Regions from separate parts of the Symbiopectobacterium purcellii genome, predicted to be linked through region 2. Evidence: predicted binding sites of a transcription regulator. Region 2 holds the regulator's gene; each other region holds the start of a gene.
What was found. The regulator CRP, encoded in region 2, controls carbon source genes, mostly activating them, when cyclic AMP is high. The targets are predictions, from matches to a motif close to ATGTGANNNNNNTCACAT.

Region 1 (9,982 bases), 190 kb from region 2:
GTATTTATCACAGATCTCGCGCACCAGCGGCCAGAAGTTAGCCGGTGGCACAATCACACCGCCTGCACCCTGCACCGGCTCGGCGATAAACGCGGCGACGGTATCCGGGCCGTAATAAAGAATTTCACGCTCTAACTGCTCAGCCACCAATTTGCCTAACGTATCGGGATCGTCGCAGTTCCACGGGTTGCGATACTGCCAGGGCGATTCGATCTGCGTACAGCCTTCCAGCATTGGGCCATAGTTAAGACGATAAATCGGCAGGCCAGACACCGAGGTGCCACCCATGTGTACGCCGTGATAGGCATTCTTCAGTGAGATAAAGCGCGTGCGTTGCGGCTTGCCTTGCAAAATCCAGTACTGGCGCGCCACCTTGAGGGCGGTTTCCACACCGTCCGAGCCGCCCATGCCGTACAGCACCCGCCGCATATCTTCTTGCTGTGTCATCTGAATGAGGCGATTAGACAGCGCTTCGGCCATCGGGTGGCTGACGCCGTCAAACAGTTGGTAGTAAGCCAGTTCATCCATCTGTTTGGTGATGGCGGCTTTCACTTCTGGGCGATTGTGGCCGACGTTGACGCACCACAGCCCGGCGAAGCCATCGAGCATTTTTCGCCCTTTATCATCCCAGATGTAGAGGCCATCGCCTTTAACAATGCGCAGCGGTTCGCGTTCGGCCCAGTCATTCGGGTGTGCCATCGGGTGCCAAAAACGGTAATCGGTATGGTTATAGGGTGTTGTCATTGTGAACTCCATGAAATCAGATGACGGTGAGCCGTTGTCGCCGGAGCGACAACGGACGAATCCGCGTGGCGTTACAGGGTTTCGACCATCTGGCCGATGCGTGAATAGCGCTCGGGGCTCAAGCGACGCAGGAAGTGCGCACTCATAAACCCGGCAAACGCCACCATCAGCACCAGATAGGGCAGCGATGACACCACCGGCGAGGAAGAGCCGCTCAGTACGTCGAGGTTATTGACCACCAGCGCCAGCGTCGCCAGCATGCCGAGGGCGGAGAGAGCTGGAGCGATCAGGCGGCTCCAGCGTGACACCGGCAGCGCAGGATTACGCTGGAAGTAGGCGAGAACGGCGAGCGAGACGCTGAATTGCAGCACCAGAATCGACATGCTGCCCAAGGCGGAAGCCCAGGAGAAAACGTTCGCCATCGGGTCTAACTGCGCCAGGGCGAACAGCGCGGTGGCGCACAGCATAAACGCGCCTTGCACCAGGCTGGCGATATAGGGCGTATGGTGCGTGCGGTGGGTTTTTGCCATTTTCGACCACAGCAAACCGTCACGGCTAATGGCAAACAGATAGCGAGACAGCGTGTTATGGAACGCCTGTGTGGCGGCAAACAGGCTGGTGATCAGTAAGACCGACATCACCTGTATATCCCACGGGCCAAGCACCTGTTCGGTGACGGTAAACACAAACATCCCGGGATCCTTGGCGGCGAGCTCAGCAACGTGAGCAGCCCCCGCATATTGTACAAATGCCCAACCGGAGAGGGCGAAAAAGCTGGTGATCAGCACCACGGCGAGCAGCGTGGCGCGTGGGATTATCTTGGCCGGTTGCCGACACTCTTCCGAGTAGATCGCGGTCGCTTCAAAGCCGATAAAAGAGCAAATGGCGAAGATCATCGCAATGCCCACGTCGCCATGAAACACGGTGGACGGAGCAAATGCGCTGATATCAAAGGCAATAGGCTGGGTAACAATGGCGGCGTCAACCAGCAGTACAATGCCGACTTCCATCAGCATCAATATCCCGAGCACTTTGCCGCCCAGCTCAACTTTGGCAATGCCGAGCGCGACGACCGCTGCTTGCATCAGCAGTGAGAACAGCCACCAGGGCGCTACAACGCCAGTGTGCATCTGCACGAACTGCGCGAAGAAGAAGCCAAACATGGCCGTGACGGCAAGCTGAATGGCGGTATAGGCCAACAGTGCGATGCCGAGCCCGGCGATACCACTGTGGGTGCCCAGCCCTTGTGCGATATAGGCGTAGAACGCGCCAGCGTTTACCACATAACGGCTCATGGCGATAAAGCCAAAACTGAAAATAAGTAGCAGCGCGCCCGCCAGGACATAAACACCGGGCACACCTGCGCCGTTGCCTGCCATAAAGGCGACGGGTAAGCCCCCGACCACGCCAGTTAAGGGCGATGCGGCGGCAATAACAAAAAAGATGATCGACCAAAGGCCAAGGCTGCCTTTTTGCAGTTGGTTCCCCTGCGGCAATGCCGTCTGGGGCAGCGCGTGCGCTGATGAAGCGTGCTGTGCCATGTTCCGTTCCCCTACGTGATGGTTCATGGTCAGTCTATGAAGGGCTCTGGCGTGTGCGTTATCGAAATCTGGCAAACTTGAATGTGACTTATAGTCATCAACTTCAGATCAAATGATGAACCGCTCGCCGCGTGTGAGAGGGCAGTTCAGCAAACAGACGTTTGTAGTCAGCGGTAAACTGCGACAGGTGCCAGAAGCCCCACTTGGAGGCAATTTCGCTGATCTGCGCGTACTCTCCTTCCATCACCAGCATGCGTTTCACCCCGTTGAGTCGCATGTTTTTCAGGAATACGGCAGGGCTTTGGCCCGTGACGGTTTCAAAACAGTTTTGCAGGGTGCGACGCGAGGTGTGGGTCAGCTGGCACAGCTCATCCATGGTCAGTGGCCGATCGCGATGGGCGATCAGCGCGTCCTGCGCTTTGGTGACGACACGCTGCGCTTTTTGCAGAGAAGGGCGCACGCTGATGGTCTGCGTGCCGACGGCAGTGAAAAAGGCAAAGGCAAGCTCGCGAATATCGCTGAGAAATTGCAGTCGCGCCTGCCGTTGCGCAAATTGCAGCGGGTGTTCCATCACGCTGTGCAACATGGCCAGAATGTGCTCGCGCAGCCGGTTGGCAAGGAGATCGTGATGAATGGCGTAGACCCGGTGCGGCAGTTCATCGGTGATATCCGATAACAGCGCCAAAGGAATGCTCAGTACCAATAGCGAAGAGGTTTCCGGCGTTTGCAGCATCAACTCGCCTCCGTCGTAGGACCAGGTGATGTCCTGTTGCGTCAGGCTGCTTCCCATCCAGCGCGCTTCTCCCGACAGCGCATTAAACACCCCGAGGCAGAGCGTGCCCGTTCGGCCCTGGCCGCGTTGAAACACCGACTGTGACAGTTGCTCCTGGTAGAACTGTACGCCGTCCAGCCAGGCTTCTTTCAGGCTACCTTCAAAGCGCCCGTGAGAAATCTGGTCATAGCGTAATGACCAGTCGGTCAGCAGTTGACTGTGTTGTGCCAGTTCCTGAATGCGCGATGCGCAACGAAAACCGTTTTGTTCACCAAGATGAAGTACGGGTGTCATCGTCTGTCTTTCCTGCGTCGTGCTGGGATATACCCACTGAGCAAGAATCACGCCAGCGTAATAGCAAAAAATGGCAGATTTTATCTCTGCGTTTCGGGTCTGTGAGTGATGTTTTTGCTACATATAGCCGTAAAACAGCGGGAAATAGAGTGATTCCTGCCATAGGCGCGTTTTACGCTGTGGCGTTGCACCGTTATGGGGGCATTGCTCAATTTTGCAGCAGCGCGCGATTATCTGCCATTGCACCCTGAGTATCCCGGTGGCGTGGCAGAAAAACGAGGGTATCGCGCTGATTCGACTATGCTTAGGGATAAGGCGGAGCAATGTGGTCCGCTTCTTTACCGAATAAGACGTGCGATAAGGAGTATGGCATGACGATAACAACGGGGTGGCGCTCGCGCTGGCTATTGCCAGTGCTGGCGTTGGGTATGGTGTTCCAACTGACGGCTTGCGGTGATAGCGAAGCGGATCAGCGCAAGGCGTTTATCACGGTATTGCAAAGCGTGCCATCGCAACCGGGTAGCGTGCCGCCTGCACTGAGTGACGATCAGAAAAAACGGTTAGGACCTTTTGCCAACGATTACGCCATCTTAACCACCTTTTCCCAGCAGTTGCGTCAAAGCATGGCGGTGAGCCTCAAACCGTTATTGGAGCACGTTTCTCAGATTCGTGTGCCGCAGGATTATTTGACGCAGCGTGACGGCGTGCGTAGCGCCGTCGGCGCGATAAATCTGCTGGGGCAGCAGGTGCAGGCGGCAAAAACCCAGGCAGATTCAGCCCGGCGTAATCTGAGCCAGCCGCAAGAGGTGCAAGTGCTGTATGAGCGCGTGTACTCGCAGGTAGTGATCCAACCGGCGGCGGCATTGGGGAACGTGGTGCCGACCGCCGCCACCTTGGCACAGCAGTTGGCGCAGGTGGGCGACTTCCTTGCGGCTCAGGGCAAGCAGGTTACTTTTGTGGGAAATCAGGTGCAGTTTGAAACGGCGCAGCAGGCGGCACGTTACAACGCGCTGATTACGCCTCTGGCAACACAGCAACGCGATTTGATGAACGGATTACCGCCACTATTACCGTTGTTGAAACCATCGCTATAGGGCAATAACGCGAGGTTGTGATGATATTTAGTGATGTTGATCACATAACCAAAACAAAATCACGGTGTTGTAATGTGATTGAGGTCACATTGTGCTGCCGTTGATGCGGATGGTGATGCGTCGAATCAACCGCATTCGGTGATTTTATGTGAACTCAGTCACTAAAATGTAGCAATGATGTGGGGATTATGTGTGATGTTTGTCACATATGGCCGTCAGGTTGCGGTATCAAACCGACGTGCTAGAGTCCGCACGATCTCTACCGACGGAAGGCAGTCACACCGTCTCACGATAATGACCACACGCGCTTGCGATCGCGCGTTTGAATAGGGGTGTGTTTTTATGCTCACAGCAGATACAAAGGTCAAAGTTCAGAATTTTGGCCGCTTCCTGAGCAACATGGTAATGCCTAATATCGGCGCGTTTATCGCTTGGGGCCTGATTACTGCGTTGTTTATTCCCACTGGCTGGCTGCCGAATGCAACGCTCGCCAAGCTGGTGGGACCGATGATCACCTATCTGCTGCCGCTGCTTATCGGTTACACCGGCGGCCGTTTGGTGGCGGGCGATCGCGGTGGCGTGGTCGGTGCTATCACCACGATGGGGGTGATCGTCGGTGTCGATATGCCGATGTTCCTCGGCGCAATGATCGTCGGCCCGTTGGGCGGATGGGCCATCAAACGTTTTGACCGCGCTGTTGATGGTAAAATCAAAAGCGGTTTTGAAATGCTGGTCAACAACTTCTCGGCCGGTATTATCGGCATGTTGTTGGCTATATTGGCATTTTGGGCTATTGGTCCGCTGGTAGAAGGGTTATCGAAAATCCTGGCGGCGGGCGTAAACCTGATGGTGCAGACCAACCTGCTGCCGTTGGCCTCTATTTTTGTCGAACCGGCCAAAATTCTGTTCCTGAATAACGCCATTAACCACGGTATCTTCTCGCCGCTGGGTATCCAACAAGCGACGGAAACCGGTAAGTCTATTTTCTTCCTGATTGAAGCCAACCCGGGTCCGGGTATGGGTGTGCTGATGGCCTATATGTTCTTTGGCCGCGGTAATGCGAAAGAGTCCGCACCGGGCGCTGCCATTATCCACTTCCTGGGCGGTATCCACGAAATCTACTTCCCGTATGTTCTGATGAACCCGCGTCTGCTGATTGCGGTGATTCTGGGCGGTATGACGGGCGTGTTCACGCTGAACTTGCTGGGCGGTGGTCTGGTTTCTCCGGCTTCTCCGGGCTCTATTCTGGCTGTGTTGGCGATGACGCCGAAAGGGGCTTATTTTGCCAATATCGTGGCGATTGCTGCCGCGTTTGCCGTCTCCTTTGTGCTGTCAGCGATTCTGCTGAAAAGCACCAAGGTAAAAGAGGGTGACGATCTCGATGAAGCCACACGCCGTGTGCAAGAGATGAAAGCGGCCTCCAAAGGCGGTTCAGTGCCTACCGGCATCAGCGGCGATCTGAGCACCGTGCGCAAAATCATTGTGGCCTGTGATGCCGGCATGGGCTCCAGCGCCATGGGGGCTGGCGTACTGCGCAAGAAAGTACAAGATGCCGGGCTGACGCAAATATCGGTCACCAATACCGCCATCAACAGCTTGCCTGAGGATGTCGATCTGGTGATTACGCACCGTGATTTGACCGAACGTGCCCTACGCCATGCGCCGCAAGCACAGCATATCTCGCTGACCAACTTCCTCGACAGCCAGTTGTACAGCGATCTGGTGAGCCGTCTGGCCGCCGCTCAGCCTGCGGGTGGCAGCGCTGCTGCTGCACCGGTTGTTGAACCGCAAGCCGCCACCTTGTTCCAACTGGGGGCTGCTAACGTATTCCTGAACTTGCAGGCGAGTGATAAAGAGCAGGCGATTCGCTTTGCCGGTGAGCAACTGGTGAAAGGTGGCTACGTTGAGCCGGAATATGTGGATGCGATGTTGGCGCGTGAAAAACTGACCTCGACCTATCTGGGCGAATCCATCGCCGTGCCGCATGGCACCATTGAAGCCAAAGATCGCGTGCTGAAAACCGGCATCGTCTTCTGCCAATATCCGCAGGGGGTGCGCTTTGGTGATGATGAGGATGACGTCGCAAAATTGGTGATCGGTATCGCGGCGCGTAATAACGAACATATTGCGGTGATCACCCGCCTGACCAATGCGCTGGACGATGACACCGTGATTGCCCGTTTGGCGCAGACCCAGGATGTGCAGGAAGTGCTAGACCTGCTCTCCGAGAAAAAGAGTGCCTGATGCATCGGCAGCGCCGCCTTCGGGCGGCCTCTTTTTTTGCCATTGTTTTTAAAGGTTAACGCATGATGAAAGCTTTACATTTTGGTGCCGGAAATATCGGCCGCGGGTTTATCGGAAAACTGCTGGCAGATGCCAACATTGAACTTACCTTTGCCGATGTGAATCAGCCACTGCTAGATGCCATCAACAGCCGTAAGCAGTATCAGGTGAAAGTGGTCGGCGAGCAGGCGCAGTTGGAAACGGTCAGCAATGTCAGCGCGGTGCACAGCGCCAGCCCAGACGCTGTGGCGCTGATTGCCGAGGCCGATGTGGTGACGACGGCGGTAGGGCCGCAAATTCTAGAAAAAATTGCGGGTGCCATTGCTCAGGGTTTGGTGAAGCGCCATGCGCAGGGCAACACGCGCCCACTGAATATCATCGCTTGCGAAAATATGGTGCGCGGGACCACGCAATTAAAGCAACACGTCTGGAAGCATTTGCCGGAAAACGAGCAGGCATGGGTCAACGAGCATGTAGGTTTTGTTGATTCGGCGGTAGACCGTATTGTTCCACCGGTGGAAGCGAACCAGGACGATCCCTTGGCCGTGACGGTAGAAACTTTCAGTGAATGGATTGTCGACCAAACCCAATTCGTCGGGCCGCTACCGCAGATAGCGGGTATGGAATTAACCGACAATCTGATGGCATTTGTTGAACGTAAGCTGTTTACACTCAATACCGGCCACGCCATTACCGCGTATCTGGGGCAGCAGGCTCGTCATCAGACGATCCGCGATGCCATTTTGGATACCGAGGTGTGCGCTGTGGTGCGTGGGGCGATGGAAGAGAGCGGGGCTGTGCTGATTAAGCGTTACGGTTTTGATGCCGAGAAGCATGCTGCCTATATCAACAAGATTTTGAGCCGCTTCGAAAACCCTTATCTGCATGACGATGTGGAGCGCGTTGGACGTCAGCCGTTGCGTAAACTCAGTGCAGGCGATCGCCTGATCAAACCGCTGCTGGGCACGCTGGAATACCAACTGCCCAATGACAACCTGATTATCGGTATCGCGGCGGCGATGCATTACCGCAGCGAGCAGGACCCGCAGGCGCAGGAACTGGCAGTGCTGTTGGCTAACCTGGGGCCACAGGCTACGTTGGCACAAATTTCTGGTCTGGATGTGCAGAGTAAGGTTGTGGAGCAAGCAGTGAGTGTGTATAACGCCATGCAATAATTTGCGCCGTTCGGCAGGGACGTTATGATGGAAGAAACTCAAGCCTTTGAGAATCGCGTGCTGGAATCCCTCAATGCGGCGAAAACCGTGCGCAGCTTTATGCTAAAAGCGGTTGAGCTGTTGGCGGAAGCCGTGAGTATTCTCATGCTGCAAATCTTCCGTAAAGACGATTATGCGGTGAAATACGCGGTAGAGCCGCTAATGACCGGCAGCGGGCCATTAGGGGACCTCTCGGTGCGTTTGAAGCTGATTTACTCTGGGCATGATCAGCCGTAAAGAGTATGAAGACGCTGAGTTGGTGATGGAGTTAGGGGAAGAATTATTCCACGACGAAAACGACTATCGTTTTACCGATGATGAGATTCTCGGGCCGATTGCCGAACTGCACTGTGTGACGGCGTTGCCGCATCCTCCTGAACGGCTAATGGGAGGGGAACCTGCCGACCCCTTGTTGATTCCGATGCAGCAGCAGCGTTATCAGCAAGTAGTGCGTTCCACGCTGGTACTTTCTCTGACGGCATTAATCTCGCAGGTTAGCCTTAAGAAAGCCTTTTAGGTTTGTGATTCAGAACGTCGACGGGCGGTGCGTTTTTGATAGCGCACCGCCCGTTTTTTTACGACGCGGAATGTTATATCAACCTTATTTCGGGTTGGTTGATGCTTACTGCGGGTATTTACCGTTGGTAGTTGAGCTGTGCCGGGCGTTCGCCATAGCCGAGGGCGGGAGTAGCACCGTCTGCGGCCTGTGTAAGGCGAAATACTGATACTGCTTCCGTCAACACCTGCGTTTGTTCTTCCAGAGAGTTTGCGGCGGCGGCGGATTGTTCGACCAATGCGGCGTTCTGCTGTGTGGTGCCATCCATTTCCGCAATCGCTTGACTGACCTGAGCAATACCACGGCTCTGCTCTTCAGATGCGGTGGCGATCTCGCCCATGATATCGTGCACCTGCGTTACTGATTTCACGATGTTATCCATGGTCTTGCCCGCGTTGGTAACCAGATTGGCGCCCTGACTGATTTGCGTGACGGACTCGCTGATGAGCCCTTCAATCTCTTTAGCGGCTTGTGAACTGCGCTGTGCCAGATTGCGCACTTCGCCAGCAACCACGGCAAAACCACGTCCTTGCTCCCCGGCGCGCGCTGCTTCGACCGCTGCGTTCAGCGCCAGAATGTTGGTCTGGAAGGCAATGCTATTGATGACTGAAGTGATTTCGGCAATACGCTTGGAACTTTGTTCGATACCCACCATGGTTTGCACCACATGGCCTACCTGTTCGCCACCCTGTTTGGCCGTTTGCGAAGCACTCACCACCAGCTTGTTGGCATGGTTGGCGTTATCCGCATTTTGCTTCACGGTGGCAGTCAGTTGCTCCATGCTGGCCGCCGTTTGCTCAACGGCTGCCGCCTGCTGTTCGGTACGAGAAGAGAGATCGGTGTTACCGGCGACGATCTCGCTGGCTGCCGTTGAGATTTGACCAACGCCAACGCGGATATCATCAATCATTTGGTGCAGATTGCCGTTCATTTTTGCCATGGCATTCAACAACTGACCCAATTCATCACGGCGTGAGGTCGACATGTTCATGGTCAGATCCCCCGTGGCAATGCGCTCGGCGATGGTGAGCGTATGGTTGAGCGGCGCAGTGATTTGTCGTGAAATAAACCAGGCGATCAGCAGACCCGCCAGCAGCGTGATCAGCGCCGTTACGGTCAACTGAATTTCTGAGGTGCGCACATTGTGGTCGGTTTGCTGTAGCTGTGCGTTAAGCAGTTCGGTGATGCGATCGCTCAGCGCTACGGCGATGTCGTTCATCTGCGTGACGCTGTCCATCTCCTTCTGGTAAGCCGGCATGTAAGAGAGCACCTGCTCCTCATAATGGTTCATGGTGTTCAGAACCGGGTCCAGCGTTTCCCGTTGCTCGACGGAAAGGCTCTGGCTCAGGAAGGTCAATGCCGTTTGTGCTTCATTGATGGCGTCGGTCAGCGTTTCTTCTGCTGCCTTGCTGCGTTCCAACAACAAATTGTCCAGATGGAAGCGCACTGTCATCAGCTTGGTTTTGAAATCGGCCAGCAGCAGT
Region 2 (9,982 bases):
CGCCGCCAGCTTGCCTCCGGTGATGTGGTGCTGGTGTGGTCAGAGCTGCATGAAACGCTGAATATCATGCCTCGCACCCAGCTAAATGAAAATACGCCGTAGCGTGATAAATCACCGTTTCCTGACGTGCGGGGGGTCGTCTTGCGTCACCGGGTCTGTTATACAGTGAGAACCATGTTAGCCAAATGCCTAATCCGACGGAGTGCAACCGCATGTCGCAACAACACCCGATCATTGCCGTTACCGGCTCCAGTGGAGCAGGCACCACCACGACCAGCCTCGCGTTCAGGAAGATCTTCCAGCAGTTGCAGATAAAAGCCGCTTCACTGGAAGGCGATAGCTTTCACCGTTATACCCGGCCAGAGATGGACATGGCGATTCGCAAAGCGAAAGATTTGGGCCGCCATATCAGCTATTTCGGCCCAGAGGCCAATGATTTCAGCCTGCTTGAGCAGGCGTTTATCGAATATGGCCGCAACGGTACCGGAAAAACGCGCAAATACCTGCACATCTATGATGAGGCGATCCCCTACAATCAGGTGCCCGGCACCTTTACCCCGTGGGAGCCGATGCAGCATCCTACCGATATGCTGTTTTATGAGGGGCTGCACGGTGCCGTGGTCACTGACCAGTACGATGTTGCCCAGCACGTTGACCTACTGGTCGGTGTGGTTCCCATCGTCAATCTGGAATGGATTCAAAAGCTGGTGCGCGATATCAACGAACGCGGTCACTCGCGTGAAGCCGTGATGGATTCTGTGGTGCGTTCCATGGAGGATTACATTACCTATATCACGCCGCAGTTTTCTCGCACCCACATCAACTTCCAGCGCGTACCGACGATTGATACCTCAAACCCCTTTGCGGCCAAGGCGATCCCTTCGCTGGACGAGAGCTTTGTGGTGATCCATTTCCAGGGCGTCGAGCATATTGACTATCCCTACCTGCTGGCCATGCTGCAAGGCTCGTTTATTTCACACATCAATACCTTGGTGGTGCCGGGGGGAAAAATGGGGCTCGCCATGGAACTGATCATGGCACCGTTGGTAAAACGGCTGGCAGAAGGGCGTAGCGCGGGCTGAGATAAAACACACGCAGCCCGCCAGAAAACGATGCGACAACGAAGAAAGCTATTCGACTATGAAGAAACTAGGCGACAGCGACGATTTCGTGGCTATGCGTGACCTTCACCGCCTTTTCTAACATTAGCGCCACTGAACAATACTTCTCCGCCGACAGCGATACGGCTCGTTCAACCACCTTATCCGTTAGCCCTACGCCCGTGACGACAAAATGCAGGTTGATATGGGTAAACAGACGCGGCGTTTCTTCACGACGCGTGGAGGATAATTTGACTTCACACCCGGTAATGGTATTGCGGCCCTTTTGCAAAATGGACACCACATCAATGGCGCTACAGCCTCCTGCCGCCATCAACACCATCTCCATCGGACTGGGCGCTTTATCGCCAGCATTGCCATCCATCAGGATCTGATGCCCGGATGACGACTCACCGAGAAAGGTCAGATCTTCGACCCATTTTACGCGCGCTTGCATCCACAACTCCTCAAATTTATTCGAAAATTACTCACTGTTATATATAAAAACCGCCGATAACTAGAGCTTAATCATGCTGAAGCGAGACAACACAAGACAGGCTCGTCAAGCTGTGTTACAAACAGGAATAGAATCCGTTCCTTCAGTTTTAAGCTGACGGTCAGAACGGGTCGTGACGTCGCCATACAGAGGCCAGTATATTCCCTGACGTCAGTCCGCCAACACGGAATTTTTACTACTAGCACGTTAATACGCCGTACAGGGAACTCTGAACCCTGTAATTTGCGCAGTGAATTACAACAGAGGATAACAGCGAATGGTTCTCGGCAAACCGCAGACAGACCCGACTCTTGAATGGTTCCTTTCTCATTGTCATATTCACAAGTATCCATCGAAGAGCACGCTAATTCACCAAGGTGAAAAGGCAGAAACGCTTTACTACATCGTGAAAGGCTCAGTAGCTGTGCTGATCAAGGATGAAGAAGGCAAGGAAATGATCCTCTCCTACCTCAACCAGGGGGATTTTATTGGAGAACTGGGCCTGTTCGAAGAGGGCCAGGAACGCAGTGCATGGGTACGGGCAAAAACTGCCTGTGAAGTCGCTGAAATCTCCTACAAAAAATTCCGTCAGCTGATCCAGGTCAACCCGGATATTCTGATGCGTCTTTCCTCACAGATGGCGCGTCGCCTCCAGGTGACTTCCCAGAAAGTGGGCAATCTGGCCTTCCTGGATGTCACGGGCCGCATTGCACAGACGTTGTTGAACCTGGCGAAGCAACCCGATGCCATGACGCACCCGGATGGGATGCAAATCAAGATCACGCGTCAGGAAATTGGTCAGATTGTTGGCTGTTCCCGCGAAACGGTAGGCCGTATTCTGAAAATGCTGGAAGATCAGAATCTGATCTCGGCACACGGCAAAACTATCGTGGTATACGGCACACGCTGATACCCTCAGCGCCGTTGAGACAAAAGCACGTTGTGCACTGCGCAGCGTGCTTTTGACAAGTCTAGGCTACTCCGCTTTCACCACCGCTTCGACCGCCCGCGCGAACCGCGCCATGCCCTGATCGATATCTTCCAGATCAATCACCAGCGACGGCACAAAACGCACCACGTTAGGCCCAGCGACCAGCACCATCACGCCTTGCTCTGCGGCAGCGGCAAGGAACTTACCCGCCTGACCGTGCCATTTCGGCTTCAGTTCTGCGCCAATCAGCAGGCCCATACCGCGAATCTGTTCAAAAATACCGTGCTCTTCATTAATCGCCTGAAGAATCGAGACGAAACGCTCGTGGCGTGCTTGTACACCGGAAAGCACCTGTGGGGTATTGATGGTGTCCAATGCGGCTTCAGCCACCGCACAAGCCAGCGGGTTACCGCCGTAGGTAGTACCGTGTACGCCAACGGTCATCACCGAGGCGACCTCTTCAGTGGTCAGCATGGCGCTGATGGGGAAACCGCCGCCCAACGCTTTCGCCGTGGTAAGAATATCCGGCGTCACGCCATAGTGCATGTAGGTAAACAGCTTGCCGGAACGTCCCATGCCGCTTTGCACTTCATCAAACACCAGCAGAGCGTGATGCTGATCGCACAGCTCACGCACGCCTTTGAGGAATTCTGGCGTGGCCGGTGTAATGCCACCTTCACCCTGAATCGGCTCCAGCACCACGGCACAGGTGTGGTCATCCATCACCGCTTTTACTGCGGCCAGATCGTTGAACGGCACGTGCACGATATCGGCCGGTTTTGGTCCGAAGCCATCAGCGTATTTCGCCTGGCCACCGACCGAGACAGTGAACAAGGTGCGACCGTGAAACGCATTGTAGAACGCAATGATTTTGGTTTTATACGGGCTGTGGCGCTTAATCGCATAGTGACGAGCTAGCTTGAAAGCCGCTTCGTTGGCTTCAGCTCCAGAGTTAACAAAGAACACGCGTTCGGCAAAGGTGGCGTCGATCAATTTGCTGGCCAGACGCAGCGCGGGCTCATTGGTAAAGATATTGCTGGTGTGCCACAGCGTTTCGCCCTGCTGCTTTAACGCCGCCACCAGCGCAGGGTGGCAGTGACCTAATGCCGTTACCGCAATCCCACCAGCAAAGTCGATGTACTCGCGCCCTTGCTGATCCCATACGCGACTCCCTTTGCCTTTAACAGGCACAAATTGCGCCGGTGCGTATACGGGTAGAATCACCTTGTCATGCGTCGCCCGGGTTACCGCCTTTGAATCTGTTGTCATTTGCTTTCGTCCACACCGCTTAAAGTGAAAATATAATCATCAAATATGCATAAAAAATCAATACACAAGGTTATAAAATAGCGCGTTATGACAGTCCGTTTTATCGCAACCGGTGCTGATAACCTCAGGTATTAAGGAAATTCTGCAACAATTGATGCCCTTGCTCACTCAGAATGCTCTCCGGGTGAAACTGCACCCCTTCTAACGGCAAGGTACGGTGGCGTATTCCCATGATTTCATCACGCTCACCGTCACGCTCCGTCCAGGCCGTAACATCAAACGCAGTAGGCAAAGAGGCAGGGTCAATCACCAGAGAGTGGTAGCGCGTCACCGTCAATGGCAGCGCCAGCCCGCTAAAAACGCCGCTCCCGGTGTGCTGTATCACGGAGGTTTTGCCGTGCATCACCTCACGCGCCCGCACTACGCGCGCACCAAATGCCTGCCCCATCGCCTGATGACCGAGACACACGCCCAGAATGGGCAGTTTGCCTGCAAAATGGCGAATCGCCGCCAGAGAAATACCCGCGTCATCCGGTGTACAAGGACCGGGGGAAATAACCAGATGCGTAGGAGCCAGCGTTTCAATGTCCGCCAACGTCAGGGCATCATTGCGTTTAACCAATACCTCTGCGCCCAGTTCACAAAAGTACTGGTAGAGGTTGTAGGTGAAGGAGTCGTAGTTATCGATGAGTAGTAGCATGGGGCAAGTTTACGCGAAAAAGAGATGCTGTAGGCTACTGTGCTTGTAGGTATTTAGGCAATGAATAACTTTTTATTATTATTTTTCAATAAATTATGCGAGTAACAAAAAACCGGACACCTCAGTGCCCGGTTTGCAAGTGTAGTGTGAAATGCGATGATCTAAACCATTGGCCTGACATAAACCCAAAGGGTAAAGGCAACTCCTGGTGCCCAACCGCTATTGGATGTATGAGCGCTCCGGCAGCGATAAATCCCCCGTTGTGCGAAACATAAACGCCTACAGGATAAAACACGCTATTCGGAGACCACGGCGCCGGATTTTCCGTCCGCCACCACCGCCACCACCACCGCCGCCACCACCGCCACCGCCACCGCCACCGAAGTTAACGTCGAAGGCAGAATAAAACCAGCACCGGTGTTCGCCACCATCCATACGGAGAGAATAATATGATGGCCTGTTTTATTTGTCGGCAATTTGATGGTTTGTGTCGGCAGAGTATTGAGAGGCGGAGTCCGATTTATAACGCTGGCAAAAGGTGCATCTTCAAAATCTGCGCGTGTCGCTCTCCGCGTGGGATCCCAGCCATTTCGAGTAATGAAATAGCGATAACCACGGGTGGCATGCACAACCGTATGATTCCAACTAATCGGTAAATATTGGCCGGATTCAACGTTGGTTCTTGGCCATCTCACCCCGTGCCTCATCTCCAATTCATCATCGGTGAGGTTTACGATGTCACGATTATTCGCCGTTTGGCCACCACTAAATATCCGACCATCAGGCACGGGCGATGCCACCCCAGGAAAGATGTGGATTGAATCCGGGAATGGCCCGCCTTCACCAGGAAACCAGACAAGATTCGCAGAACTGTTTCCGTTGGTGAAAAGAGGAAAGTTCTTCATCCCCTCCATTTCACTTGCCGGCCATCCATTCGGTAACCAACCTCTGCTTACCGCGAAACCAGTTCGGCTTACTGGAGAGGAAAGCCAACCATGTGCGGGTGTTATTACCGGCCCCTGATAGCAAGGATCACCGACAGGTTCACAATAATGGCTTGCAGGTGGCGAATGTAAATCACAAGGATCAACAACAGGGCCGAGATACCCATTAGGCGACGGATAACAATCGCCATAATCCTTCTGAGGTTCGTGATATTCATCAGGCGACGTATGATCGTTACAACCCTCTTTTTCAGGATCGTGATGACCATGCGGGTTTTTCTTATCCATAACTCACCTCTCATTATTTATAAAATAACGATACATTGACAAATAAAACGCACTCAACGCTATAACTAGTCTATAGCGATGTATGTATTTTATTTTCAGCATTACCGAGTTAAATTCAAACTGAATAAATAGAATAGAAAATTCGAGAGTATATTTAGGATCGAGTAAAAAGGACAAAACCGCTCCATCTCAAACATAATTCAAGATCAAATTATTCAGTTAAGAATCGACTTTCAAAAAGTTGATATAGTACAGTCGATAAGACCTCCTTTTTTCTACAGAAAAAGGGTTTCACAGATGAAATTTAAAAAAATTAACAAATGCACTCTGGTGGGATAAAAAACTCAAAGCAGGACAAGCGCTAGACAAACATCCATTAAAAAACACTACGCGATGATAATGGTTGACTGACTAACAATTAGTATCTTTAATAAATAATTGGAAAGCACAATAATAAAAGCCGGGCACTGAGGTGCCCGGTTTACAGATTGAGCTTAATCAAAATCCAAATCGAACGCTTGGTAGAAACCCATCCCTGTATCAGCAACGATCCATACTAATAGAAGCACATGGTGACCCGTTCTATTAGGCAATGTGACGCTATGGTTAACTGTTGGGCCCATCTGTGCGATAGAAAAATTCCAAAACGGCGTCAGGGTATTATAATCATTATAAAAAGAGTTTGTACCAAGACTGAAACGTGATATCCGCTGTTGAGGATTCCAGGTAGGTGTAGTAATCCACCAAGAATAACCACGTGTCCTATGTAATGCGGTATAAACCCATTGTACATTAAATTGCTGGCCACTCGAGACACGGGTTCTTGGCCACGCCCTGCCACGTGCGTTAATCAATTCCTGATCCGTAAAGTTCACAACATCGCGACTACCGGTACGGCCGCCACTGATGATTCTTCCATCTATTGGAGGAACGGCGCTCACACTATCGGTCAAGAATCGGTTATTAGCCCAGGGAGGATTGAATGACCCGCCGACATTCTCTGGAAAGTTTTTTCCTCCTTCCATTTCATTGGCCTCCCACGTTGCTATCCACCCTTGCGAAGCAGCAAAGGCAGAACGTGACAGTGGGCTAGTCACTTGACCATGAAACAGGTCACCGTAATAATACCGATCCTGTGGAGCGCAGCAGCAATGGTCATGGTGTTCAGGATTGGGCGGAGAAGGTTGAGGTGGACAAGGATCAGGGCGATACTCATTACAAGGGTCGGGGCTATGCTCATTACCATGCGGGTTATAATCGTCAGGCTTATTCATATTATATACCTTACTATTAATAATAGATTAACATTGGGGGGCACAAATTTCGCTTTAGCAAAAGCTAACGATCTATTCCTTCTAAAAAGAGGCATGCTAAATAACTCTTCACCCACGCCTCAAAAAACCTCATATTTATCAAACATAATTTAATGAGATGAATTTCAATTAAAAGGTCTATTCAATAGAATTAAATCTGGTGGGGTTTAATATTAAAAAAAGAACAATCAATCGCAGATAAAACATCACTCCCATCGAGTCATGTCTTTACTAATAATTAGCTAACTGATGATTAGCACTTATGCAAAACCTCGAAAAATCACATTAGTGATACTAGCAGAAATTAAAAACGCCGTTATTTTTATGAAATAACAAAGCATCGAGATCGCACATTGTTATTTACAAACCACAGTATAAGGAATTGTTTTCATACGGTAACCTTATACTCTTTCCATCAAATGTAATCATATTCTCAAACATTGCTATAAGTTTTAACAGCATTATAGTTTATTAATAAAAACAATGTGCTTTGTTAACTCAAAAGAACACAGTAAAACAATTAGCAATGTAATTAATTACACAATAAATGATTAACAAATCAGCTTAATATTCGATATTTCAACATGCATGCGAAAATGTGATTCACATTAAACTTTTAAAATTTAAATTGCACCGTCCTCAATGAGAAATAACTAAAGCGTAACGTTATGTAGATTTACACATCGTCAAATGTGAACCACCGCCCCTCCTTTAACACCGAAAAATACACAATATATTGAATTGAAATGATTTTTTAATTTTCATTAAAAGTAGAACACGTTGTAAAAAATATTAAAATGGCGAGTAATCATTTCACTCTCAATTATTACCTTTTATTTTTTTTTCTCAGAATTTTTGCTTAAATGGTATCGCAATACAGTAAAAGCACTTTTCATTTTTATTGAAACAATAATACACCCTACCATCGGCATGGCAAACATGATGCCGGCGCAAAACCATAACTCCCTCAGGAGATGACAGGAATGAAACACGTTTTACTTTCACTAACCGCAGGGCTGCTGACATTGACCGTACAAGGTGCGTTTGCCGCGAATACCGGCGGCTATGCCACCACCGACGGCGGCGATATTTCTGGTGCCGTAAAAAAAACCGCCCACTCCATGCAAGATATTGTCGATATCATTGAAGCCGCCCGCGTGGATAGCAACGGTAAGAAAGTCAAAACCGGCGCGTATCCGCTGGTTATCACCTATGACGGCAACGAAGATAAACTGATCAATGCCGCCGCTGCCGATATTTGCAGCCAATGGAGCAAGCCTGCTCGCGGGGTTGAAATCAAAGAGTTCACCAAAGGGATAACCATCCTTGGCACCAATGGCTCATCCGCCAACTTTGGTATCTGGTTAGTGAAATCGTCCGATGTCGTGATTCGTAATATGCGTTTCGGCTACATGCCGGGCGGCGCCAGTGACGGCGATGCCATTCGCGTTGATAACACGCCGAACGTCTGGGTTGATCATAACGAGATCTACGCCAAGAACTATGAGTGCCCCGGCACACCGGATGGCGATACCACATTTGAATCAGCCGTCGATATCAAGAAAGCATCGACCAACGTGACGGTTTCCTATAACTATATTCACGGTATCAAAAAAGTCGGATTAAGCGGCTCGAGCAGCAGCGATACAGGCCGTAATCTGACTTACCACCACAACGTCTACAGTGATGTGAACGCCCGCTTGCCGTTGCAACGCGGAGGGCAAGTGCATGCCTATAATAACCTCTACTCCGGTATTACCAGTTCAGGGATAAACGTGCGCCATAAAGGGCTCGCGCTGATCGAACGTAACTGGTTCGAAAATGCCGTTAACCCCGTGACATCGCGCTATGACGGCTCCAACTTCGGTACCTGGGTTCTGCGTGATAACAACGTCACCAGTGCAGCCCAAAACGCCACGTATAACATCACCTGGACCAGCGATTCCAAGGCCTACGTTAACGCTGAGGATTGGACCTCTACCGGCACTTTCCCCTCGCTGCCTTACAGCTACTCACCGGTCAACGCTCAGTGCGTGAAAGCGAAGCTGGCACAGTTCGCCGGTCAGGGAAAAGGCTTGGCGGTGCTGACGACGGCTGCGTGTAACTAACGTTACTACCTGTAGAAACCATCAAGGCCACACAATGTGGCCTTGAAAGCAATCCCAGAAATTCTCAACAACGTTTATGGCAGCACTTTAGCCGATTTAATCACGATCGGTTTGCTTGGCACATTCTGGTAAGGGCCAACGTTGCTGGTTTGCACTTGAGAGATTTTGTCTGCAACATCCATCCCTTTTACCACTTTACCAAACACCGCATAGCCAAAATCGCGCTGACCGTGATCGAGGAAAGCATTATCTGCGACATTAATAAAGAACTGGCTGGTGGCGCTGTCTTTTTCAGCGGTGCGCGCCATGGCGATAGTGCCACGCACGTTGCGCAAACCGTTGTCTGCTTCGTTCTTGATCGGTGGGTTAGTGGCTTTTTGCTTCATCTCATCCACAAAGCCGCCGCCCTGAACCATAAAACCAGGGATCACGCGGTGAAAGGTGGTGCCGTTGTAGAAGCCACTATTAACGTACTCGACGAAATTTTTCACTGACACCGGCGCTTTCTGGTTATCCAGCGCTAACTCGATGTTGCCTTCAGACGTGGTTAGCAAAACGCGCGTGGTGGCGGCAGGGGCAGCGAACGCCGATGACACCATGACCGAAGATGAAAACATTGTCAGTGAAACCAGGGCTGCCGCAGCAACCAGAGTACGTTTGAACATGAGAATTCCTTTTTGATCGGGGGCTACAAGAAAGCGTAACGATTGTAAATACCCGCACTCCTTAACGCTACCCTTTTACTTTTTTTTACTTAAGGGTATGCCACAACGTTACGGCCATTAGGTATAGCATACCAGTGCGGTATCGGCGACGATCGTAAAAAAAGACGG
Region 3 (9,982 bases), 830 kb from region 2:
TGTCCTTTTACGCGCTTAATCTGCGCGACGTGGGGCGCATCCAAAACGATCGCCTGATTTGCTCTGCGGGATGGGGAAGGCTGAATCCCCCTATCGCGCTGTTGCCGCCCGACCTGACGACCTCGACGGGCACACAACTATGGACCGCGATGGAAAGGCTGGTTGACCCCAGGATCACCGCCGATATCGCCAGCAGCGGAGGCGTAGCGACGATCACCGCTTCGGCTGCTTTTCGCCGCTATTCACAACCTCCACAGGGATACAGCGCCACCTTAATCAATAAGAATCTCGACCACCCCTATCAAACCTTCGGTTCTCTGACACTCCCCCATAAAGAAGACTTAAGCAGATTGAAAAACGGCTGGCTCACCTTGGGTACACGCCATTTTTTCACCTGCTCAAACAGCTTTGATATCTGCGTGCTGGCGCAGTTTGAGGATGCGGGTGTGATATATCGTCCGTGGTATGTGATAGCGGGCATCATTCTGATGGGGGCGGCGTTGGGCGGCAGCTTTACACTGTGCTACTCACTTTACCGTGAAAAACGGCGCTCCCTGCCTTGCCAGCTGGAACGTGCGCTGAAGAACGATCAACTGCGCGCCCACTACCAGCCACTGGTCAGCCTTGCCACGCGCTCGCTGATTGGCGTTGAAGCGTTGGCGCGCTGGCGTAACGGCGCCGGTGAGGAAATTTCGCCAGAAGTGTTCGTGCGTATCGCCGAAGAAAACGGCATGATCGATGAGTTAACCCGAGCCATCACCCGCTGTGCCATTCGGGATATGCGGCCTTATCTTACGCAGCCATCATCCTTTACGCTCAGCATCAACCTTGCGGTTAGCGACATCATCTCTCCCGACTACCACCGCTTTTTACAGCGCGAGTGTGAGCGCAACGGCGTCATGCGCGAGCGTGTGATTTTAGAACTGACAGAACGCTCAACCGCATCGCCGCAGGTACTTGAGATTGCGCTGCAATCATTGCAGCAGCAAGGGCATAAAATCGCGCTGGATGACTTCGGCACCGGCTATTCAAATCTGGATTACCTGAGCCGCTTCTCATTCAATCTGGTGAAGATAGATAAGATTTTTGTAGGTGCCATCGGCACAGATTCCGTCAACGCCGCCTTCACCGATGTGCTGTTCTCACTGGTACAAAAACTGGATGCCAGCATCGTGGTAGAAGGGGTGGAAACCCAGGAACAGGCCGCTTATGTGGCACAACACTGCCCGAATGCGATTGTACAAGGGTGGTATTTTGGCCGACCGGCGAGTATTGATCAGTTTGTCGAACCCGAACGTTACCGCTGCCCGCCGATTGAATCATAACCTGAGCCGCATGATGCCAAGCGGCAAAAGACGTTATACCAAATGCAGTTGCACTGGCTGTGCGTGCAGCAGTTGTTGCGTCTCCGGCGCCAGCGCACTGTCGGTGACGATGTCGGTCAGTGCCGTGAGCGGCGTAACGCAAAACAGCGAATAGGCACCGTACTTGCTGCTGTCGGCCAGCAACACACGGCGGCTGGCATTCATGCCCAGATCCTGTTTCACCCCCGCTTTCTCTTCGGTTGGCGTGGTGATGCCTTTTTCCATACTCCATGAGTTGCAGCTGATAAAGGCAATATCCGGGTAAATGCTGCGTAACAGGCGGCGACCGTGCTCGCCAATACAGGACTGGCTGCTGTCATCAATGCGGCCACCGATAATGGTCACTTCGATCTGCTTGAATTCCGACAAGAACAGCGCAATCTGCAAATCCGCCGTGATCACTCGCAGCGGCAGGTGCGTCAGGTTACGCGCCAGTTCGAGCATGGTGGTGCCCGCATCCAGCACCACGGCATCACCCGGTTGCACCAGTGACGCCGCGTAGCGGGCAATCGCCTGCTTTTCTGCCAGATTGCGATGCAGCTTCTCGTTGGTGGTCGGCTGCAAGGGAATAAAACGGTTGAGCGTGACGCCGCCATGGCTGCGGCTGATCACGCCCTGTTCATCAAGCTTGATGAGATCGCGGCGGATCGTCGCTGGCGAGGCGTCGATCACGGCAACCAGTTCGTCTACCGTCACCAGATTATGGCTTTTCAAATAATCCATAATCTGATCGAGACGGCTCTGCCCTTTTACTCTATCTCCGCTAACGCGGAAAGCATCACTCACTGTTTGCCCCACAACGATGTCCATGAGTTGAATCCCCTCCCCTGTCAGGCAAGCTGCATGGCGAGTTGAATCGAGATAGCCATGCTCTCAGACTTCGCTTTACCTGTCCAGGCGATATCAAATGCCGTACCGTGATCGGCCGAGGTGCGAATAAACGGCAAGCCTGCGGTTAAATTCACCCCATCGTAAAAGCCCAGCAGCTTGAGCGGAATATGGCCCTGATCGTGATACATCGCCACCACCATGTCATATTGCCCTTCATAGGCTTGCAGATAGACGGTATCCGGCGCGCAAGGCCCGTAAACGTCCAACCCTTTTGCCTTCATCGCTTCAACGGAAGGGCCGACAATGGTGATTTCTTCATCACCGAACAAGCCGTTCTCCCCTGCATGCGGGTTAACCCCAGCGACAGCGATACGCGGTGTAGTGTAACCCACACGTTTCAGGAACGTATCCGCCATACCGATGACGGTTTCTACACGGTCGCGGTTTAGGGTATCCAGGAATTTGCGCAATGCAATGTGCGTTGTCACATGAATGACTTTTAGTTTTTCGGTATACAGCACCATGGCGTAATCCCGGCTGTTGGTCAGCTTCGCCAGCAGTTCGGTATGCCCAGGGTAAATGTGCCCCGCAGAGTGCATCGCTTCCTTGTTCAGCGGCGCAGTGGCAATCGCCTGAACCTCCCCCGCCATCGCCAACGCCGTGGCTTTTTTAATGCAGCGATAGGCCAGATCCCCTGCCTGCGCCTGCACCACGCCCGGGATGAGCCCCTGCGGGTCAGCCAGCGGCTCATCGATGATATTAATAATGCCGGGGGCAAAGCGCGCCTGAGCTGGCTCATCAATAACATTCAGCTCAACCTGCGGCACAATGTTCAGCGCAAGGATGCGACGCAGCGTTTGTACGCAGCCTACCACCACGGCAGATGCGCCAGACAATTCTCCTTCATCCAGGGATTTAATAATAATCTCAGGACCGATACCCGCCGGATCACCCATGGTTATTGCAATAATTTTACTCACTCACTCTCTCCTCAATAAAGCGTAAAACGTGATGCAAGGTGGCTTCATCACCGAAGCCGCCTGCTTTAGTCATGACAGGGATATCGCCGACGATGCTGTCGATGAAGCGTCCCCAAGGTACACAGGACGCAAGCTGTCCTTTGATATGAAACCCGGTAGCACCGAGCGCAGCGGCCACGGCAATCGCCACGTCGCCACCGGAGAGATAGAGTCCAGCTGGACGGCACAATGTCACCGTACAACGGGCCATCTCTCCCAGAAAATCACTGATCCGTTCACCCAATTGCTGGCGACTGAGGCCGTGCTGTTGGCATAGCTGCGCAATCTCGTGCCGCTGTTGCTCATCACGGCAGGTGCGAATCAAACAATGTCGGCCTGCCAGCAGCGCTGCGGCAGCGGTGCGCGCGGTGTCTTGCGCCAATGTGGTTCCCGCAGGCGTAAGCAAAGGCCGAATATCCACATCAAGCAGCATCACCTGCGATAGCGCGCTCACCGCAGCGATCTGCTTTTGCGTCATTTCGCTCATCGACCCCACCACTGCCAGCAACGCGGGCCGTGGTGGCGGCGTGAAACGCAGAGCCTGAGCCAGCGCCTCACTCAAGCCAGCTGCACCAACCAATAACGGTTTCACCGGCAACGTCTGCGCTGCCGCCACGATCAGTGCCAACGTCTGCGGCGTCTCAGCGTAAATAATCACGCCCTTGATACCCGCCTCGCGCAGATGCAGCAGCGTTTCAGCGAGCGCAAAATGATTATTTTCACTCACGGTTAATGTGGCCGTGGTCAAGGCACTTTGTTCGGCGATACGTTCGGCAATCTCTGCGCTGCGTACCGGCGTTTTCGGATCGCTGGCAAATTCGGTTTCGGTCAGCAATGTTCCGTTGACCCACACGTTGCCATCACGCGTGATGCGTCCGAGCGCAGGGACAGCGGGTGAAATCAACGCCATTTCAGCGCCGCTGGCAGTCAAGGCCGCCGCGATCTCTGCGCCGAGGTTGCCGCGCAGCGTGGAGTCGATCTTCTTGAATACCCACCCGTTGCCGCCCGCTTCACGCCAGCGTGTCACGGCGTGCACCACGCGCAGTGCGGCGTCTTGCGCTGCCTGCGCACGGCTGTCGGTATTGATGACCGTCACCTCATGCAACGCTCCCGTCGTCAATGCGTCCAACTCCAGAATCACATTGACCTGTGCCTGCTGAAGCGCCAGTCCAACCCCAGCATCGTTAGCGCCAGTAAAATCATCCGCGACGACCAACACCTGGGGAGCTGTAAATTCCAGGCTGACATCTTGCCGCTGTGGCATACCCACCCCTTATTTATCGATAACGGTATAGCGACGCGTATGTGTCGATTACCTGATAATGATTATATTGAATCATATTTGATTATATTTGATCAAAATAAAATTATTTAAAAGCAATATAGCCTATAAATTACGCTACAAAATGACGTTATTACGTCAAAACACGATCGCATAGCACGTATTGATTGAGAAAAATCACTTTCACTGCGTGAACACTGTAAAGGAACGCCATGAACATCAATAGCACTATCATCAGCGGCAGCCAGGCCATTAACGATATCCGCTACCTATTAACCTCATGCCAGCACGTTCTGTTCGTGACTGACCGCAATATCGTGCAGCAACCCGGTGTGCAGGCGCTGCTCAACCAGGTTAAAGCGTGCGTGCCGGCCATCACCCTGATTGATAATGTGCCGCCGGAGCCGAGCCAGCACGATGTTGCCCGTATTCTGGAAGCGCTGCCCAACGCTCGCACGGAACTGGTGATTGGCGTAGGCGGCGGCAGCGTATTGGACGTGGCCAAACTGCTGTGTCTGCTGTGCGTCGGTGATGACGCCGTCTCTCTTGATACCTTGCTGGCCGGTGAAAAACCGACGCGCCGCACCGCCTCCTTATTGATCCCGACGACGGCAGGCACCGGTTCTGAAGCCACGCCGAACGCCATTCTGGCGATCCCTGAGAAAGCCACCAAGGTGGGCATCATCACACCGGTAATGCTGCCAGACTATGTTGCCCTGGTGCCGGAACTGACCACCAGCATGCCGTCGCATATTGCGGCGTCCACCGGTATCGATGCGCTGTGTCATCTGATCGAATGCTTCACCGCGACCATCGCCAACCCGGTGGGTGATAACTACGCGCTGATCGGTTTGAAAAAGCTGTTTGCCAATATCGAGCTATCCATCCGTGAACCCGAGAATCTGGAAGCACGACTGAACATGCTGTGGGCTTCCTACTACGGCGGTGCCGCTATTGCTCACGCAGGCACACATCTGGTGCACGCCATGTCTTACCCGCTCGGCGGCAAGTATCACATTCCCCACGGCGTGGCGAATGCCATTTTGCTGGCCCCCTGCATGCGCTTTGTGCGCCCGGCGGCGGAAGCGAAATTCGCGCAAGCTTATGACCTGCTGCCCGACGCCAACCTGTCGCTCTCCGTCACGGAGAAATCGCACGCACTGGTCACCTATTTCACCGATCTGGTACAGCGCCTGGCGCTGCCCAGCTCACTGCAACAATTAGGTATCGAAAAAACGCATTTGCCCGATCTGGTCGAAGGGGCTTTGCAGGTTCAGCGTCTTATGAAAAACGTGCCCGCCACGGTGAAGGCGGACGACGTGCGCGATATTTATCTGACGCTGTTCTGATTCACAGACTTGGTGTTCTTTTTTGATTACGCAGTAACGAGGAAAAACAATGAGCAAACGTATTACCGGCGTGTTGACCGCAATCGTCACGCCCTTTGACGGTCAGGGTGAATTCAATCCAACAGCATTGCGCGCACAGATTCAGCGCCAGATGCGGTATGGCAACGGTATCTTCTGCAACGGTACCAACGGCGAATTCTTCGTACTACATACCGATGAAAAAGTCGCGGTGACTGAAACCTGCGTGGATGAAGTGGCAGGCAAAGCACCGGTGGTAGGCCATATCGGTGAAATATCTACGCGTGAAACCATCAAGCTCGGCAAGCGTATCGCCGCACTCGGTGTCGACGCCGTTTCGGTTATCACTCCCTATTTCATTCCGCTGAAACAAGAAGAACTGATCGCCCACTACCGCGCGGTAGCGGATGCGTTAACCGTTCCGATCTTCCTCTACAACATTCCTGCACGTACCGGCAATACGCTTACGCCGGAAACCGTGCGCATTCTCGCCGATCATCCCAACATCATCGGCATCAAGGACAGTGCAGGTAGCTATGAAAGCCTGAACGGCTTCCTGCAAGCCGCTAAAGATATGCCGAACTTTGACGTGCTCACGGGCCGGACTCCTTGATTCATCAGGGCTTCGTCGAAGGCTGCTCCGCCTGTATTTCCGGGCTGGCTAACGTGGCACCAGAGCCTATCAGCCAAATCTGGCACCGTTTCCATGCCGGTGATATCGACGGCTCCCGTCAGGTGCAGGAACAGGTCAGCGAGCTGAGAAAAACGCTGTACGCCATTGCGTTCTCGCCTGCCGCAGTGAAAAAGGCACTGACGTTAATGGGCCATGACGTTGGCGTAAGTCGCTACCCTATCCAGTTCTCCGAACAGGATGAAGCAGCTATCCGTCGTATCGTCAGCGCCTTTGCATAGCGACGTTTATTACTCTGTTTGACAACAACCACCCTGCGACAACAACGACAACGATAGGTCGAAAGATATGAACCATTTTGATCTGACAGATACCCTCATCATCATCGGGATGATAGTGTTTTATATCGCGTTCACTTCCTGGCTGACGCTGAAATTACGCAGTAAATACAGCTCCGAATTTATGGAAGGGTCGCGTGCGCTGCCCGCATTTATCGTCGGTATTTTGCTGATGACCGAGTTTATCGGTGCAAAATCCACGGTAGGTACCGCACAAGCGGCGTTCGAAAGTGGCATCGCCGCCTCTTGGTCAGTGATCGGTGCTGCCATCGGCTTTCTGCTGTTCGGCATGATCCTGGTGAAGAAGATCTACAACACCGGTAAAGTTACCATTTCCGGTGCGATCGCCGAGAAGTACGGCACTTCCACCAAAAACATCATTTCGATCATCATGATCTATGCCCTGTTGCTGGTAAACGTGGGTAACTACGTCAGCGGCGCAGCAGCCATCTCCACCGTATTGAAAATCTCGCTGCCAGTAGCGGCCTTGATCACCGCAATCGTCAGTACCTTCTACTTCTACTTCGGTGGGTTGAAAGGTGTGGCCTATGTCACGCTGATCCACAGCGGCGTGAAATATGTCGGCGTGATGATCATTCTGTACGTGGCCTTGAAAATGACCGGCGGGATCACCCCGATGGTTCAACAGATGCCAGAGTTCTACTGGACCTGGGACGGTAACATTGGCGCGAGCACCATCTTTGCCTGGTTGATCGGTACTATCGGCTCGATTTTCTGTACCCAGTTCGTGATTCAGGCGATTTCCGCGACCAAAGATGCGACCTCCGCCAAACGCGCCACCTGGATTGCCTTCCTGTTCTGTATGCCGATTGCCCTGGCCATCGCCGTGATCGGTGTGGCAGCGAAGTTCGTCCATCCGGAAATCAAGAGCCTGTACGCACTGCCGGTGTTCCTGCAAGACATGAACCCGTGGGTGGCAGGTCTGGTTACCACCTCGCTGGTGGCATCCATCTTTATCAGCGTAAGTACCGTGGCGCTGGCAATTGCGTCTCTGATCGTGAAAGACTTCTACGTACCGTACTACAACCCGACGCCGGAAAAAGAGATGAAGATGACGCGCGTATTCTCGCTCATCATCGGTTTCCTGCCCCTGGTCTTTGTGCTGCTGGTGCCTGAAGTGCTGAAGCTGTCGTTCTTTACCCGTGCCATCCGTCTGTCCATCTCGGTGGTCGCGATGATTGCGTTCTACCTGCCGTTCTTCAACAGCACTCGCGGTGCGAACGCCAGCCTGATTGCTGCCTGCGTAGTCACCTCGGTATGGTATGTGATGGGTAATCCGTTCGGCATTGATAACATGTATGTGGCTTTAGTCACCCCTGCGGTTGTGATGTTCCTGGATCGTCTGATTCCGAACAAAAACGCACCACGGTCAGAAAAGAAAACATCCGTCTCTCAAACAGGAGCCTAATCGTCATGACGACTGAAACCATCACCGTAGAACGTACCGGCGTGATTCATCAGGCCGAAGGAGATGCGCAGCGCATTGATGCCTATCTACCTTCCGTTTGCCCGCAAAACCACGCCGCTAACCTGCTCCACTTGCCGAATGGCGATGTGCTGTGTGTCTGGTTTGGCGGCACACAAGAAGGGATTGCGGATATCTCGATTTACCAGTCGCGCCTGGCTAACGGCAGCACGCAATGGTCAGACGCCGTGAAGTTATCGGAAGATGCCACGCGCTCTGAGCAGAACCCGGTACTGTTTCTGGCACCAGACGGCGTACTGTGGTTGCTGTATACCGCGCAGAAATCCGGTAATCAGGACACCGCCATTGTGCGTTACCGTCAATCGACCGACCAGGGTCACACCTGGGGGGAAATCGGCACACTGCTCGATCAGCCGGGCACCTTTATCCGCCAACCGATCACCGTGCTGCCGAACGGCGACTGGCTGCTGCCGGTGTTCTATTGCCGCGTTGAGCCGGGCGAGAAATGGTTGGGTAACAACGATGATAGCGCAGTTAAAATCTCCAGCGACCAGGGTAAAACCTGGCAGGAATACCCGGTGCCGAACAGCACGGGCTGTGTCCACATGAACATCACGCCGCTGGCGGACGGTTCACTGCTGGCGCTGTTCCGCAGCCGCTGGGCTGACTTTATCTATCGTAGCCACTCTACGGATGGCGGCAAAACCTGGTCGGTGCCCGTGCCCACCACGTTGCCAAACAACAACTCGTCCATTCAGGTGACGACGCTGCAAAACGGCCATCTGGCGCTGGTGTTCAACCACATGAGCGCCGCCGATGCCACCGAGCGCCGCGTGTCGTTGTATGACGAAATCGAAGATGAAGACGGCGGCAATGACGCCAAAATGCCGGAAATCACCGAAGGGCGCAGCGCCTTCTGGGGCGCACCGCGCGCGCCCATGACGCTGGCCATTTCGGAAGATGGTGGCAAGACCTGGCCGTGGCAGCGCAATATCGAAGTGGGCGATGGCTATTGCATGACCAACAACTCGCAACAGAAGCTGAACCGCGAGTTCTCCTATCCCAGCATCAAGCAGGGACCGGAAGGGAAATTGCATGTGGCCTTCACCTATTTCCGTCAGGCTATCAAATACGTTTGTGTCGATGAGGCATGGGTAAAAGGGTGATACACCAAGAGGCACCGCGTTTGCGGTGTCTCTTTTTATCAGGAGCTACACCATGATTGCAGGCAATTTACAGCATCTGCCGTTGGCAACGCTGCCCGCGCCGCTGTTAGCGATTCTCTCTTCACCCGGCATGACGCTGGATGAACTGAACGCCAAGCCGGAAGGAAAATATCAACCGGAAGGGGCAGACTGGTTTTACAGTATTGGCACAGTATCTACCGCCCCGCAGGCAGAACGTCACACCGAGTTCCACCACAACTTTCTGGATATTCAGCTGATTCTGTCCGGGGAAGAGATCATCGGTTATGGGCTGAACAGCGTGATTGGGCAACCCGCGACCGAACGTAAGCCCGATCTCTATATTTTAGACAACCCGCAGGTGCCGCATCAGATCCACTTGCGCGCCGGAGATTTCGTCACGTTCTACCCCGGAGAACCGCATCAGGCGCTGTGCGCGATAGGCGATATTCCCGCACCGGTAAAAAAAGCGGTGTTTAAAGTGCCCGTCAGCGATGTTACCCCGTTGTAACCCTGACG

Region 1: K6K13_RS20530 (PTS mannitol transporter subunit IICBA) is a predicted target of CRP. The motif match lies at 4,636-4,653, and genes of this name have one in related genera.
Region 3: K6K13_RS17685 (iron-containing alcohol dehydrogenase) is a predicted target of CRP. The motif match lies at 4,565-4,582, and genes of this name have one in related genera.

The regions. Positions count from the first base shown of each region.
Region 1 covers NZ_CP081864.1:4,407,075-4,417,056, reverse strand. Annotated here, with positions in the region: gene K6K13_RS20550 (aminotransferase class III-fold pyridoxal phosphate-dependent enzyme) at 1-744, opposite strand, end outside; gene K6K13_RS20545 (APC family permease) at 816-2,285, opposite strand; gene K6K13_RS20540 (helix-turn-helix domain-containing protein) at 2,389-3,351, opposite strand; gene K6K13_RS23480 (hypothetical protein) at 3,469-3,597, opposite strand; gene K6K13_RS20535 (DUF3053 domain-containing protein) at 3,723-4,445, shown strand; gene K6K13_RS20530 (PTS mannitol transporter subunit IICBA) at 4,788-6,689, shown strand; gene K6K13_RS20525 (mannitol-1-phosphate 5-dehydrogenase) at 6,755-7,903, shown strand; partial or broken gene K6K13_RS20520 (MltR family transcriptional regulator) at 7,928-8,459, shown strand; gene K6K13_RS20515 (methyl-accepting chemotaxis protein) at 8,578-9,982, opposite strand, start outside.
Region 2 covers NZ_CP081864.1:4,601,655-4,611,636, forward strand. Annotated here, with positions in the region: gene K6K13_RS21465 (YheU family protein) at 1-102, shown strand, start outside; gene K6K13_RS21470 (phosphoribulokinase) at 213-1,082, shown strand; gene K6K13_RS21475 (OsmC family protein) at 1,150-1,557, opposite strand; gene crp (cAMP-activated global transcriptional regulator CRP) at 1,874-2,506, shown strand; gene argD (bifunctional acetylornithine/succinyldiaminopimelate transaminase) at 2,573-3,796, opposite strand; gene K6K13_RS21490 (aminodeoxychorismate synthase component II) at 3,921-4,496, opposite strand; gene K6K13_RS21495 (lytic polysaccharide monooxygenase auxiliary activity family 9 protein) at 4,793-5,728, opposite strand; gene K6K13_RS21500 (lytic polysaccharide monooxygenase auxiliary activity family 9 protein) at 6,223-7,002, opposite strand; gene K6K13_RS21505 (polysaccharide lyase) at 8,025-9,149, shown strand; gene ppiA (peptidylprolyl isomerase A) at 9,224-9,766, opposite strand.
Region 3 covers NZ_CP081864.1:3,773,335-3,783,316, forward strand. Annotated here, with positions in the region: gene K6K13_RS17665 (EAL domain-containing protein) at 1-1,325, shown strand, start outside; gene K6K13_RS17670 (DeoR/GlpR family DNA-binding transcription regulator) at 1,359-2,174, opposite strand; gene K6K13_RS17675 (D-threonate 4-phosphate dehydrogenase) at 2,195-3,175, opposite strand; gene dtnK (D-threonate kinase) at 3,168-4,478, opposite strand; gene K6K13_RS17685 (iron-containing alcohol dehydrogenase) at 4,709-5,845, shown strand; partial or broken gene K6K13_RS17690 (dihydrodipicolinate synthase family protein) at 5,895-6,775, shown strand; gene K6K13_RS17695 (sodium:solute symporter family protein) at 6,843-8,261, shown strand; gene K6K13_RS17700 (sialidase family protein) at 8,267-9,445, shown strand; gene K6K13_RS17705 (NanQ anomerase/TabA/YiaL family protein) at 9,498-9,974, shown strand.